Haloferula helveola: one gene and its partners. The protein of the gene in region 2 binds, or shares a complex with, the protein of the main gene of each other region. Links are inferred from orthologs where the notes say so. Each region holds a gene or a part of one and is shown on either strand. Other genes may lie near its edges.

The links.
Region 1: the proteins of HAHE_RS02165 (region 2) and nuoD are in contact, whole or in part, in a cryo-EM structure (PDB 6ZJN), measured with the Thermus thermophilus proteins. The link is inferred for Haloferula helveola from one-to-one orthologs. Residues at the interface, in WP_096411116.1 of Thermus thermophilus: Glu45, Ser46, Asn48, Pro50, Ala51, Gly52, Glu53; in WP_223903221.1 of Thermus thermophilus: Met26, Thr27, Asn29, Gly31, Pro32, His34.
Region 3: the proteins of HAHE_RS02165 (region 2) and HAHE_RS19395 are in contact, whole or in part, in a cryo-EM structure (PDB 6KHJ), measured with the Thermosynechococcus vestitus proteins. The link is inferred for Haloferula helveola from one-to-one orthologs. Residues at the interface, in WP_126986108.1 of Thermosynechococcus vestitus: Gly6, Tyr7, Glu8, Tyr9, Phe10, Gly12, Phe13, Leu14, Ile16, Cys17, Ser18, Pro21, Ala24, Leu25, Ala27, Ser28, Leu31, Arg32, Pro33, Ser35, Arg40, Leu41, Thr42, Thr43, Tyr44, Glu45, Ile51, Gly53, Ala54, Trp55; in WP_126985484.1 of Thermosynechococcus vestitus: Gln8, Lys26, Trp29, Leu30, Pro33, Met34, Met37, Leu38, Leu83, Ile84, Phe85, Lys86, Glu87, Asp88, Val89, Leu90, Pro91, Ala92, Thr100, Ala104, Val107, Ile108, Phe111, Leu112, Tyr114, Ile115, Ile125, Ser126, Leu128, Phe133.

What each region holds. Positions count from the first base shown.
Region 1 is NZ_AP024702.1:5,154,574-5,157,706, forward strand. The notes cover bases 55-3,035. They hold nuoD (NADH dehydrogenase (quinone) subunit D), read left to right. Parts: upstream 55-910; coding sequence 911-2,161; downstream 2,162-3,035. Other genes in these bases: HAHE_RS19590 (hypothetical protein), read left to right, coding at 99-782; HAHE_RS19600 (thioredoxin-like domain-containing protein), read left to right, coding at 2,181-2,867; HAHE_RS19605 (NAD(P)H-dependent oxidoreductase subunit E), read left to right, coding at 2,893-3,035. Also shown: protein translocase subunit SecD, read left to right, coding at 1-22; more of HAHE_RS19605, read left to right, coding at 3,036-3,133.
Region 2 is NZ_AP024702.1:648,978-651,827, forward strand. What follows is about bases 124-2,821. They hold HAHE_RS02165 (NADH-quinone oxidoreductase subunit A), read left to right. Parts: upstream 124-1,107; coding sequence 1,108-1,536; downstream 1,537-2,821. Other genes in these bases: ruvA (Holliday junction branch migration protein RuvA), read right to left, coding at 124-481; HAHE_RS02160 (hypothetical protein), read left to right, coding at 661-972; gyrA (DNA gyrase subunit A), read right to left, coding at 1,665-2,821. In the rest of the region: more of ruvA, read right to left, coding at 1-123; more of gyrA, read right to left, coding at 2,822-2,850. UniProt on the Escherichia coli protein: NDH-1 shuttles electrons from NADH, via FMN and iron-sulfur (Fe-S) centers, to quinones in the respiratory chain. The immediate electron acceptor for the enzyme in this species is believed to be ubiquinone.
Region 3 is NZ_AP024702.1:5,113,910-5,116,969, reverse strand. The notes cover bases 33-2,940. They hold HAHE_RS19395 (complex I subunit 1 family protein), read right to left. Parts: upstream 2,173-2,940; coding sequence 892-2,172; downstream 33-891. Other genes in these bases: HAHE_RS19390 (molybdopterin-dependent oxidoreductase), read right to left, coding at 2,195-2,940; HAHE_RS19400 (NADH-quinone oxidoreductase subunit I), read right to left, coding at 316-882; HAHE_RS19405 (NADH-quinone oxidoreductase subunit J), read right to left, coding at 33-306. In the rest of the region: more of HAHE_RS19405, read right to left, coding at 1-32; more of HAHE_RS19390, read right to left, coding at 2,941-3,060. UniProt on the Escherichia coli protein: NDH-1 shuttles electrons from NADH, via FMN and iron-sulfur (Fe-S) centers, to quinones in the respiratory chain. The immediate electron acceptor for the enzyme in this species is believed to be ubiquinone.

The DNA of each region.
Region 1 (3,133 bases), 4.5 Mb from region 2 along the record:
CGAAACCGCCGCGAACACCTGATCCGGCTTTCCGGTCTCCCCACACCTGCGTGATTCGGTCTTTCCCTCGAAAGGCCGATCGCGCAGCATCCTCCGGCATGAGGCGCCTGCTTCCCCTCCTGCTGCTTCCGGCAACCGCGGTTGCCCAAGATGACGACGAACTGACCTACGGCATCGAGGTCCTTACCGGTTTCCGCAGCGAGTTCATCGACCGAGGGTTCTCGCTCTCGCAAGGACTCGTGGAGGTCCAACTCGGAGCGGAGGTCGCGCTCAGTGACGAGTGGCTGCTCGAGATCGGCGGTTGGTATGGAACCGGAACCGGCTCGGGGGACTTTGAGGCCGCTTCGGCATTCTTCGGCATCGTCTACGAGGCCGAGTCGTGGGACGCCGGCATGGATCTCTCGCTATCATCTTACGACCACCGGATCTTCGACGACGGTGTCGCTGTCGGGCCATTCTACAATTGGTATCCGAACGACGACTGGCGGATCGGCGGAGCCTTTCAATACGACAGTGGGGCGAGTGGCTGGTATGGCAAAGTCGAGGCCGCATGGTCGAAACCCACGGGAGACGATTCGTTCATCACCCTTCTGGGCGGTATCAGCGGCACCTCGGGCTTCTACGGGCGCAGCGGGGCCAATGATCTCTTTGCCCGGTTGAGCTGGACCTACGGCGTCAACCGCCACGTCGCGTTCACCCCCTTCGTCGGCACCTCCGTGGCGCTGGACTCGGATGCCTCGACCCGTCTCTACGCCGGGCTCTGGTTCGAGGTGAATTTCTGAGCGGAGCCCGGGGTTTGGCAGGCCTCCGGCGACTCCCGGGGGCGGTTCGGGCCTACTTTGTGAAAAATTTCACAAACCCCTTGCCCGGACCCCGGTCTTGGGGCCTCATTTCTCCCGCCGGGATCCTTATGAGTAGCTCTTCCACGACCGATTATCAGGCGCCGGATGTCGCCTCGAAAGCCGCAGATTATCACGCGGAGACGAGCGATATGATGGGTGAGAAGATGGTCCTGAACATGGGGCCCTCCCACCCTGCCACCCACGGCGTGCTGCGGCTCGTGCTCGAACTCGACGGCGAGGTGATCGAGAAGGCGGATCCGGATATCGGCTTCCTGCACCGCGGCGATGAGAAGATCGCGGAAGCGATGCACTACAACCAGTTCGTGCCCTACACCGACCGGCTGGACTATCTCGCGCCCTTGGCGAACAATGTCGCCTACGCTTGCGCGGTCGAGAAGCTGATGGGATGGGAGCTCCCGCCCCGCGGTCAGGCCTTGCGGGTCCTTTGCTGCGAGCTGGCCCGGATCTCCTCGCACATGCTTGGGGTCGGAGTCTGCGCGATGGACGTCGGCGCGATGACCGTCTTCCTCTACACCTTCACCGAGCGCGAAAAGGTCTACAATCTCTGCGAGCAGCTTACCGGCGCCCGCTTCACCACTTCCTACACCCGCGTCGGTGGACAGCTGCGCGACATGCCCGACGGTTTCGAGGCATCCGTGCGCAAGTTCCTCGACGAGTGCTCGGTGACGATCGACGAGGTTGGCAAGCTGCTCGACAAAAACCGGATTTTCATCGAGCGGATGGCCAACATCGGCGTGATCCCGGCCAAGGACGCCGTGTCATGGGGGATCACCGGCCCGAACCTGCGTGGCTCAGGCGTCGCCCGCGACCTGCGGAAGGACAATCCGTATCTTGGCTACGAGAACTACGATTTTGATGTGCCGATCGCCGAAGAGGGCGATTGCTACTCCCGCTACCACGTCCGGATGGAGGAAATGCGGCAATCGATCCGGATCTGCCGCCAGGTTCTCGACACGATGCCCGACGGTCCGGTCAATCTGGCCCACACCAAGGGCATGCTGCCTGAGAAGGAGCGCGTGTTGATGTCGATGGAGGAGTTGATCCACCACTTCATTGTCGCCACCCAGGGCATCGACGCCCCGGCGGGCGAAGTCTATTTCGGTGCCGAGAATCCCAAGGGCGAGCTCGGTTTCTACATCCATTCCACCGGGGGCGGAGTTCCGAACCGCCTGAAGATCCGCAGCCCCTCCTTCTGCAACCTGTCGATCTGCTCGAAGCTGCTCCCGGGGCACATGGTTTCTGACATTCCCGCCATATTGGGCTCTCTCGACTTTGTGATGGGCGAATGCGACCGCTGACGCCGCTATCTGTCGTGACATGAAAACGTACCCCATCCTCGCCTTTCTTTTCGCCAGCTCTTTGGCTGTATCGGCCGAAACCTGGACCAGTGCTGACGGCCGCACGGCCAACATGACCCTTGTCGAAGTCGTCGAGGAAGGCGGCGAGAAGGTTGGCGTTTTCCGTCTGAACAACGGTAAGACCGCCCGGCTCAAGGCCTCCCAACTGTCCGACGAGAGCGCGGAGCGGCTCGGCGAGTGGGTGGATCCCAATGCGCCGAAGAGCGTGTTCGACGAAACGCTCGAGGGAAACCTGCTCCGTCTCGATGGCGATAAGCTCGCTCCGTGTGAGGACGCCACGAAGCCGACGAAGTACTATCTTTTCTACTACACCGCCTCGTGGTGCGGGCCCTGCCAACGATTCACCCCGTCGCTGGTGCAGTTCTACGACGAGAAGAAAAGCGACGAGTTCGAGATCATTCTCGTCACTTCCGACCGGGACGAGGCATCGATGACGAAGTATGCCACGAGCAAGAAGATGGCGTGGCCGCATCTGAAGCTCTCGAAGGTCGGCAGCTTCCGTTCGAAGTTCAAGCACCCTGGTGGCGGCATCCCCAATCTCGTCCTTACCGACCTCGAAGGGAATATCATCAAGTCCAGCTACGAGGGCAAAAACTACATGGGGCCGACCGTGGTGATGCAGCACCTCGGCTCGTTGCTGAAGTAGCCCCGCCCGCCCGCCAATCACCGTCATGTCATCGTCCATTCTCGAAGAGAACACCGCGTCGCCGGAAACACCCGGCACCAAGCATTTCCCTCCCTTCGCAGCAAGCGAGGGACTTGAGGCCGAGGCCGCAAAACGGCTGGCGCAATTCCCCGATGACCAGAAGCGATCGGCAGTGCTGCCCATCCTCCACTACATCCAGCACCACCACGGTTTCCTGTCCGCCGAAGCGATCCGTTGGACGGCCGACCGGCTTGGCATCGAGCCGG
Region 2 (2,850 bases):
CCACCAATGCCAGCTCCGCGTCGGCCGCCTTCGGCTGCACCTCACCGGCCTCCACACCCCGCCAGGTCTCGGCGACGCCCACCTTGTCCTTCAGCTCGAGAATGATCCGCTCCGCGGTCTTCTTGCCCAAGCCCTTGATCTTCGACAGCTCGGCGCTCCCTCCGGACGCCACGCAGGCCTTGAAACGGCTGACCGGCATCCCGTTGAGGACCGCCATCGCGATCGCCGGACCGATTCCGCTGACCCGGTCGATCAAGAGCAGAAAGACGTCACGCTCCTCGTCGTTGGCGAAGCCGTAAAGCTGCTGACCGTTCTCCCGAATGTGGTGGTAGGTGCGCAAATCGACCTCGAGCCCCTCAACCGGCTTGAGCCCGTCCATGCTCGAGAAAGGCACCAGCACCTCGTATCCTACCCCTCCCGCGTCGACCACCAACCGGTTCGGATAACTCTCCCACACCTTCCCTCTCAAGCGGACGATCATGGGGCGGCAGCTTGCGCCGCCCGCCGCCTGCGTCAACCCCTTCCCTCACCCCTTGAACAGCGATGAAAATTGTTTAAATTGTCTTAAATTTTTGTATTGCAAAATATTTCGGCCTATTTTTAATCGTTACCTTTTTTTGAGTCGCTTTTGTTACAGGTTGCTGCTATCCTGCCGCCGCTATGGCAACCACCACGAAACGCACCCGGTTTTCACGCCGGCTTCCAGATCACGTTACGGATGAACTCTGCAATGTCCTCGCGGAAGATAAGGTGTTCGGTTTCAACGACCTGTTCGAGCGTGTGTTCGAGAACCTGAAGCTTCGTAACGCCGTCAGCGGAGGAGAAGAGATGCTCCGCCTGCGTGCCTACGAGAAGCTCCAGAACCTCGTTACCCGCGGTCTGGTCGAGAAAATCGGCAAAGAATACAAAGGAACCAATCGAGTCCACGAGGCTTCCAGCGAATGGCTCGCGAAGCAGCAGCAGGAAGATTGATTCCCCACCCACTGTGCTTTCCCCTGAAACCCGTGCCGGAAGTTCCGGCACGGGTTTTTCTTTGCCCGGCCAGACCCTCCTTTTTCGTTCTTGGCAGCCATCCGGGCTCTTCCTATCAACGGCGCGGAAACTTCGATGAGCAGCCAGTTCCTTCCCGTATTCTTCCAGATTCTCGTGGCCGCAGGCTTCGCGGCCGTCACGCTCACCCTCAGCGTGCTGCTCGGGAAGTCCGCCCGCCGGAACGACACCAAGGACACCGCCTACGAATGCGGCATGCTCCCGATCGGGGAAGGCGCTCCGCGCTTCTCGGTGAAGTTCTACCTCGTCGCGATGCTGTTCGTGATTTTCGACATCGAGGTGGTCTTCATGTACCCGTGGGCGGTTCAATTCCGCGATCTCGTCGCTCAGAACGCGACCGCCTTGGTGAGCATGACCGGATTCGCCGGCATTCTCGCCTTCGCCTACGTCTACGCGCTGAAAAAGGGCGCGCTCAGCTGGAAGCCGGAGGTCAAGGGCGCGACCGAACCCGCCGCGGCAGCGGTCGAAGAAGGCGCGACCGCCTGAACGGACCTTCATCCTCTTTCTTTCGCTCCGGCAACCGCTAGGGCAAGGGCCCGGAACACCGGCCCTACCCGATCCGCCCGCTCTCAGTTCAGCGGGCTAGATCGAGGCAGGAGCAGTGTCTAACGCGATCAAGCTTCGTCGGCGGAGTCGCCTTCGGTCGATCCGGCCTCAGGTGCCTCGGGTTGTTCCGATTCCTCGGACTCCCCTTCCTCGTCCTCGTCCTCATCGGGGATCACCCGGGCGATATCCTGGAGCTTCTCGTCACCCTTCAGCGACAGCAACTTCACGCCCATCGTGTTCCGTCCCGCCTCGCGAACTTCGGAGACCCGAATACGGATACTCTGGCCACCCGAGGTCATCAGCATCAGCTGGTCCTCGTTGGTCACGGCCACCGCGCCGACAAGCTCGCCGGTCTTGTCGCCGACCTTCATCGTGATGATGCCTTTGCCTCCGCGGCCCTGGACGCGGTACTCGTCGAACGGGGTGCGTTTGCCGATCCCCTTCTCGGACGCCACCAGCAGCGTGCCGTCGTCGGTAACGAGGGACAGGCTGACGACGTAGTCATTCTCGACCGGACGGATCCCGGTCACCCCCGCGGTCGCCCGTCCCATCGGCCGGGCCTGATCCTCGACAAAGCGCAAGCTCATGCCCTGGCGGGTCACAAGCACGACCTCGTCCTTGCCGCTGGTCAGGCGGACTCCGATCAACTCGTTGCCCTCCTCCAGCTTGATCGCGATGATCCCGTCCTTCCGGTAGTTCCTGAAGTCGTTCAGCGGAGTCTTCTTCACCTTGCCGCTGCGCGTCGCGAAGAACACATAGCCGGCGTCCTCACGGAAGGTGACGTCGTTGCCATCGTCATCCGTCGTCCGCTCAAGGCGCAGCATCGCCGCGATGCTTTCCTCAGGCTGCAGATTGAGAACGTTCTTGATACTCCGCCCCTTCGCGGCCCGTGATCCCTCGGGAATCTCGTAGACCCGCTCCACATACACCCGTCCGGTGTTGGTGAAGAACATCAGGTAATCGTGGGCCTGGACCGAGAAGAGCTGCTCGACGAAGTCCTTGTCGTCCTCGTCAGCACCCCGCGTTTCCATACCGCGAACCCCCTTGCCTCCGCGACCCTGCACCCGGTACTCGCTGGCGGGCGTGCGCTTGACGTAGCCACGGTGGCTGAGGGTCACGATCATGCCCTCGTTCGCAATCAGATCCTCAATCGCGATCTCACCCTCGTCCGGAAGGATCGGGCACCGGCGCGGCGTGGCGTGCTTCTCTTTGATCTCGAGAAGCTCGGTCTTGATGATCTCAAGCACCCGAGCC
Region 3 (3,060 bases), 4.5 Mb from region 2 along the record:
GATGGTGAAAGCCAGGACGATCCCGAGGCCCCCGACGATCGGCACGACTTTCGGCGTCCGCTTCTCCTCGGTCTTGAGATCAAGGAGCATGATGATGAACAGGAACAGCACCATGATCGCACCGGCGTAGACGAGGATCTGGATGATCCCGACGAAGTAGGCGTTGAGGCCGATGAAGAGGCCGGCGAGGCCGACGAACGAGGCGACCATCGAAAGCGCGGCCGCCACCGGGTTGCGCAGCGAGATCACGGCGAGCCCGCCGACGAGCATCAGCACCGCGAAGAACCAGAATAGGGCGAGGGGCATCGTGACAGGTTACTTGAGCTCGTTCCACTTGTTCACGAGGCCGACGCGCTTGCCGCCGATCTCGTACAGGCGCTCCTTGTCGTGCACCATCTGCTCCCGGCTCAGGCCGGTGATCGCGTAATCCTTGCGAAGGTAAATGGCCTGCTCGGGGCAGACTTCCTCGCACATGCCGCAGTAGATGCAGCGGATCATGTCGATCTCGAATTCCTTCGGCCGCTTCTCGACCTTCGCCCAAGGATCATCCGAGGGAATCTCGCCCGGCGTGATCTTGATCGCCTTGGGCGGGCAAATGAACTCGCAGAGCTGGCAGGAAACGCAGCGCTCGCGATCCTGCTCGTCGGTCACCAGCGCCGGAGCGCCACGGTAATACTCCGGCAGCTGGTCGTCCCACTTCTGCTCGGGATACTGCATGGTGGCACCGAGTCCGGACGACTTCAGCTCGTCGCTTCCGCGGGTCTTGCCACGCAGCGAGTCAAAGGCGTGCTTCATGGTGATCAGGAAACCCTTGAAGATGGCTCCCAGATACAGCTTCTCGCCGGCGGCGAGATCGGGGCGTTTGAGTTTAACGACTGCCATGAAATTCGATCAGTTCTGGCCGAGCAGGCCGCGGTTCGGCTGGGCCTTCGGTTCGGACACCTTGAGAACCCAGATGAGGGCACCGCTGACGACGGCCAACAGGACCGCACCGATGATGGTGGTGAGAATCCCGAGACTCGGGGCGGCAATGACCAGAGCAGCGATGAACACGTTGATCAGGGCGGCTTCGAAGAAGATCACCCAGCCAAGGCGCATGAGCTGGTCATATCGGAAACGGGGGACCGTCCAGCGGACGAGGATGAAGAACAGAATGAAGGCGACCAGCTTCGTCAGGAAGACCCCCATGTGCACCAGGCCTGAGAACCAGAGCCAGTTGCCTTCGCCGTCCATCAGGAGCTTCTCATCGAGCGTGAATCCGAGCGACCAGCCACCGAGGAACATCGTCACGATCAGCGCCGAGCCGATGACCATCGCGGCGTATTCACCCATGAAGAACATCGCGAACTTCATCGAGGAGTACTCGGTGTGGTAGCCACCCACGAGCTCGGTCTCGCACTCGGGGAGGTCGAAGGGCATGCGGTTGGTTTCCGCGAAGATCGAAATGGTAAAGATCAGGAAGGCGACCGTCGCCGGAATCCAGAAGATCCATGCCGAGAAGTCACCGCCGTTATTCCAAGGAGCCGAGTCGCCCCAGAGCGGCAGCAGCAGCCAGCCGTTCAACGCCTGGTGCTCGACGATGTTCGACAGGTTGAGTTCTCCGTACCAGAGCAGCACCGGGATGATCGAGAGGCCGAGCGAGATCTCGTAGGAGATCATCTGCGCCGTCGAGCGCACCCCGCCGACGAAGGGATACTTCGAGTTGGAGGACCAACCGGCCAGTGTGATGCCGTAGACGGCCAGGGAGGATACCGCGAAGACGAAGAGCGGACCGACATCAAGATCGGCGATCACCATCTTGTACTGCTCGCCGTTGATCGTGATCGGCGAACCGAAGGGAACCACGCAGACGGTAACCAGCGATGGAATGATCGTGAGCGCCGGGGCCATCCAGTAGAAGGCCTTGCGCACATGGACCGGCGTGAAGTCCTCCTTGAGGAAGAGCTTGATGCCGTCGGCCACAGGCTGGACCAACCCGAACAGCGAGAAGTCCTTCTTCGCTCCGAACAGGGTAAGCGGAATCCCGACACGGTTCGGTCCCACACGGTCCTGGATGATCGCCGAAAACCGTCGCTCGAAGTAGACGGAAATCGGAACCAAGGGTAGCACGACCATGAAGGTCAGGCCGATGACCTTGGCGAGGATGATGATGATATCGGTAAGCAGGTCCATGCGTTCGCGATGGGGAAGGGGGTCAGCCGACGATCTCGCCCGCGGCCTTGCGGGCCTTCTCGTTCTCAAGCAGCGGGATCGTCACGCCGGTCTCGACGAGCGGCAGTCCGAGGTCGCCGATCTTCGACAGGTTCAAGCCCTCGAACTCGGTGATCGAGGCGGCCATGTCCTTGAAGATGTCCTCGATCAGGTGAGGGAAGTCTGGGCTCGTGGTGGCGACGCCATCGAGCAGGCCGATCATGTCACGCAGGATCTCCCAGTCGTCCCGCGCTTGGCCGTGCGGTTCGACCGCGCGGTTGAGGCGCTGGAGGCGACCGGTGACGTTGATCATCGAGCCACGCTTCTCGGCGAAGGCGGCACCCGGCAGAACGACGTCGCTGGCGCTGGCCGTGGGACCCGCGAGCAGCACGCTCGAAGCGAGGAACTCAAGCTTGCCAAGATCCTCATCGGTGAAGTCGGCCTCGGCGGTGAGTTCCTCACCGAGCACAAGCAGGCGCTTGATCTTTCCTTCCCGGATCGAGTCGCGGATTTCGCCGAGCCGGAAACCCGGATCCTCGCGACGCCAGACCACCCGCACGCCCTGCGTGTTCGGATTGCGGTCGGCGCTGATCAGCTTGCCGTCGCTTTCACCCATCCGCGGCACCACCGTGAGGTGCTCGGTGCCGAGCGAGTCGGCCAGGGCCTTGACCAGGAAAAGCTCCTCATTGGTCATCCGTGCCGAGGCGATGATCGCAAGCTCGGAAGCTTCACAGCCTTTCAGACCATCAACGGTCTTCCGGACCGCCTCGGACCAGTTCGCCGACACATGCTTTCCGTCCGCTTTGACCAGCGGCTCGGTGAGGCGTTCCGGCGAGTCGATGTAGTGGAAATTCAGGCGGTGTGAATCCG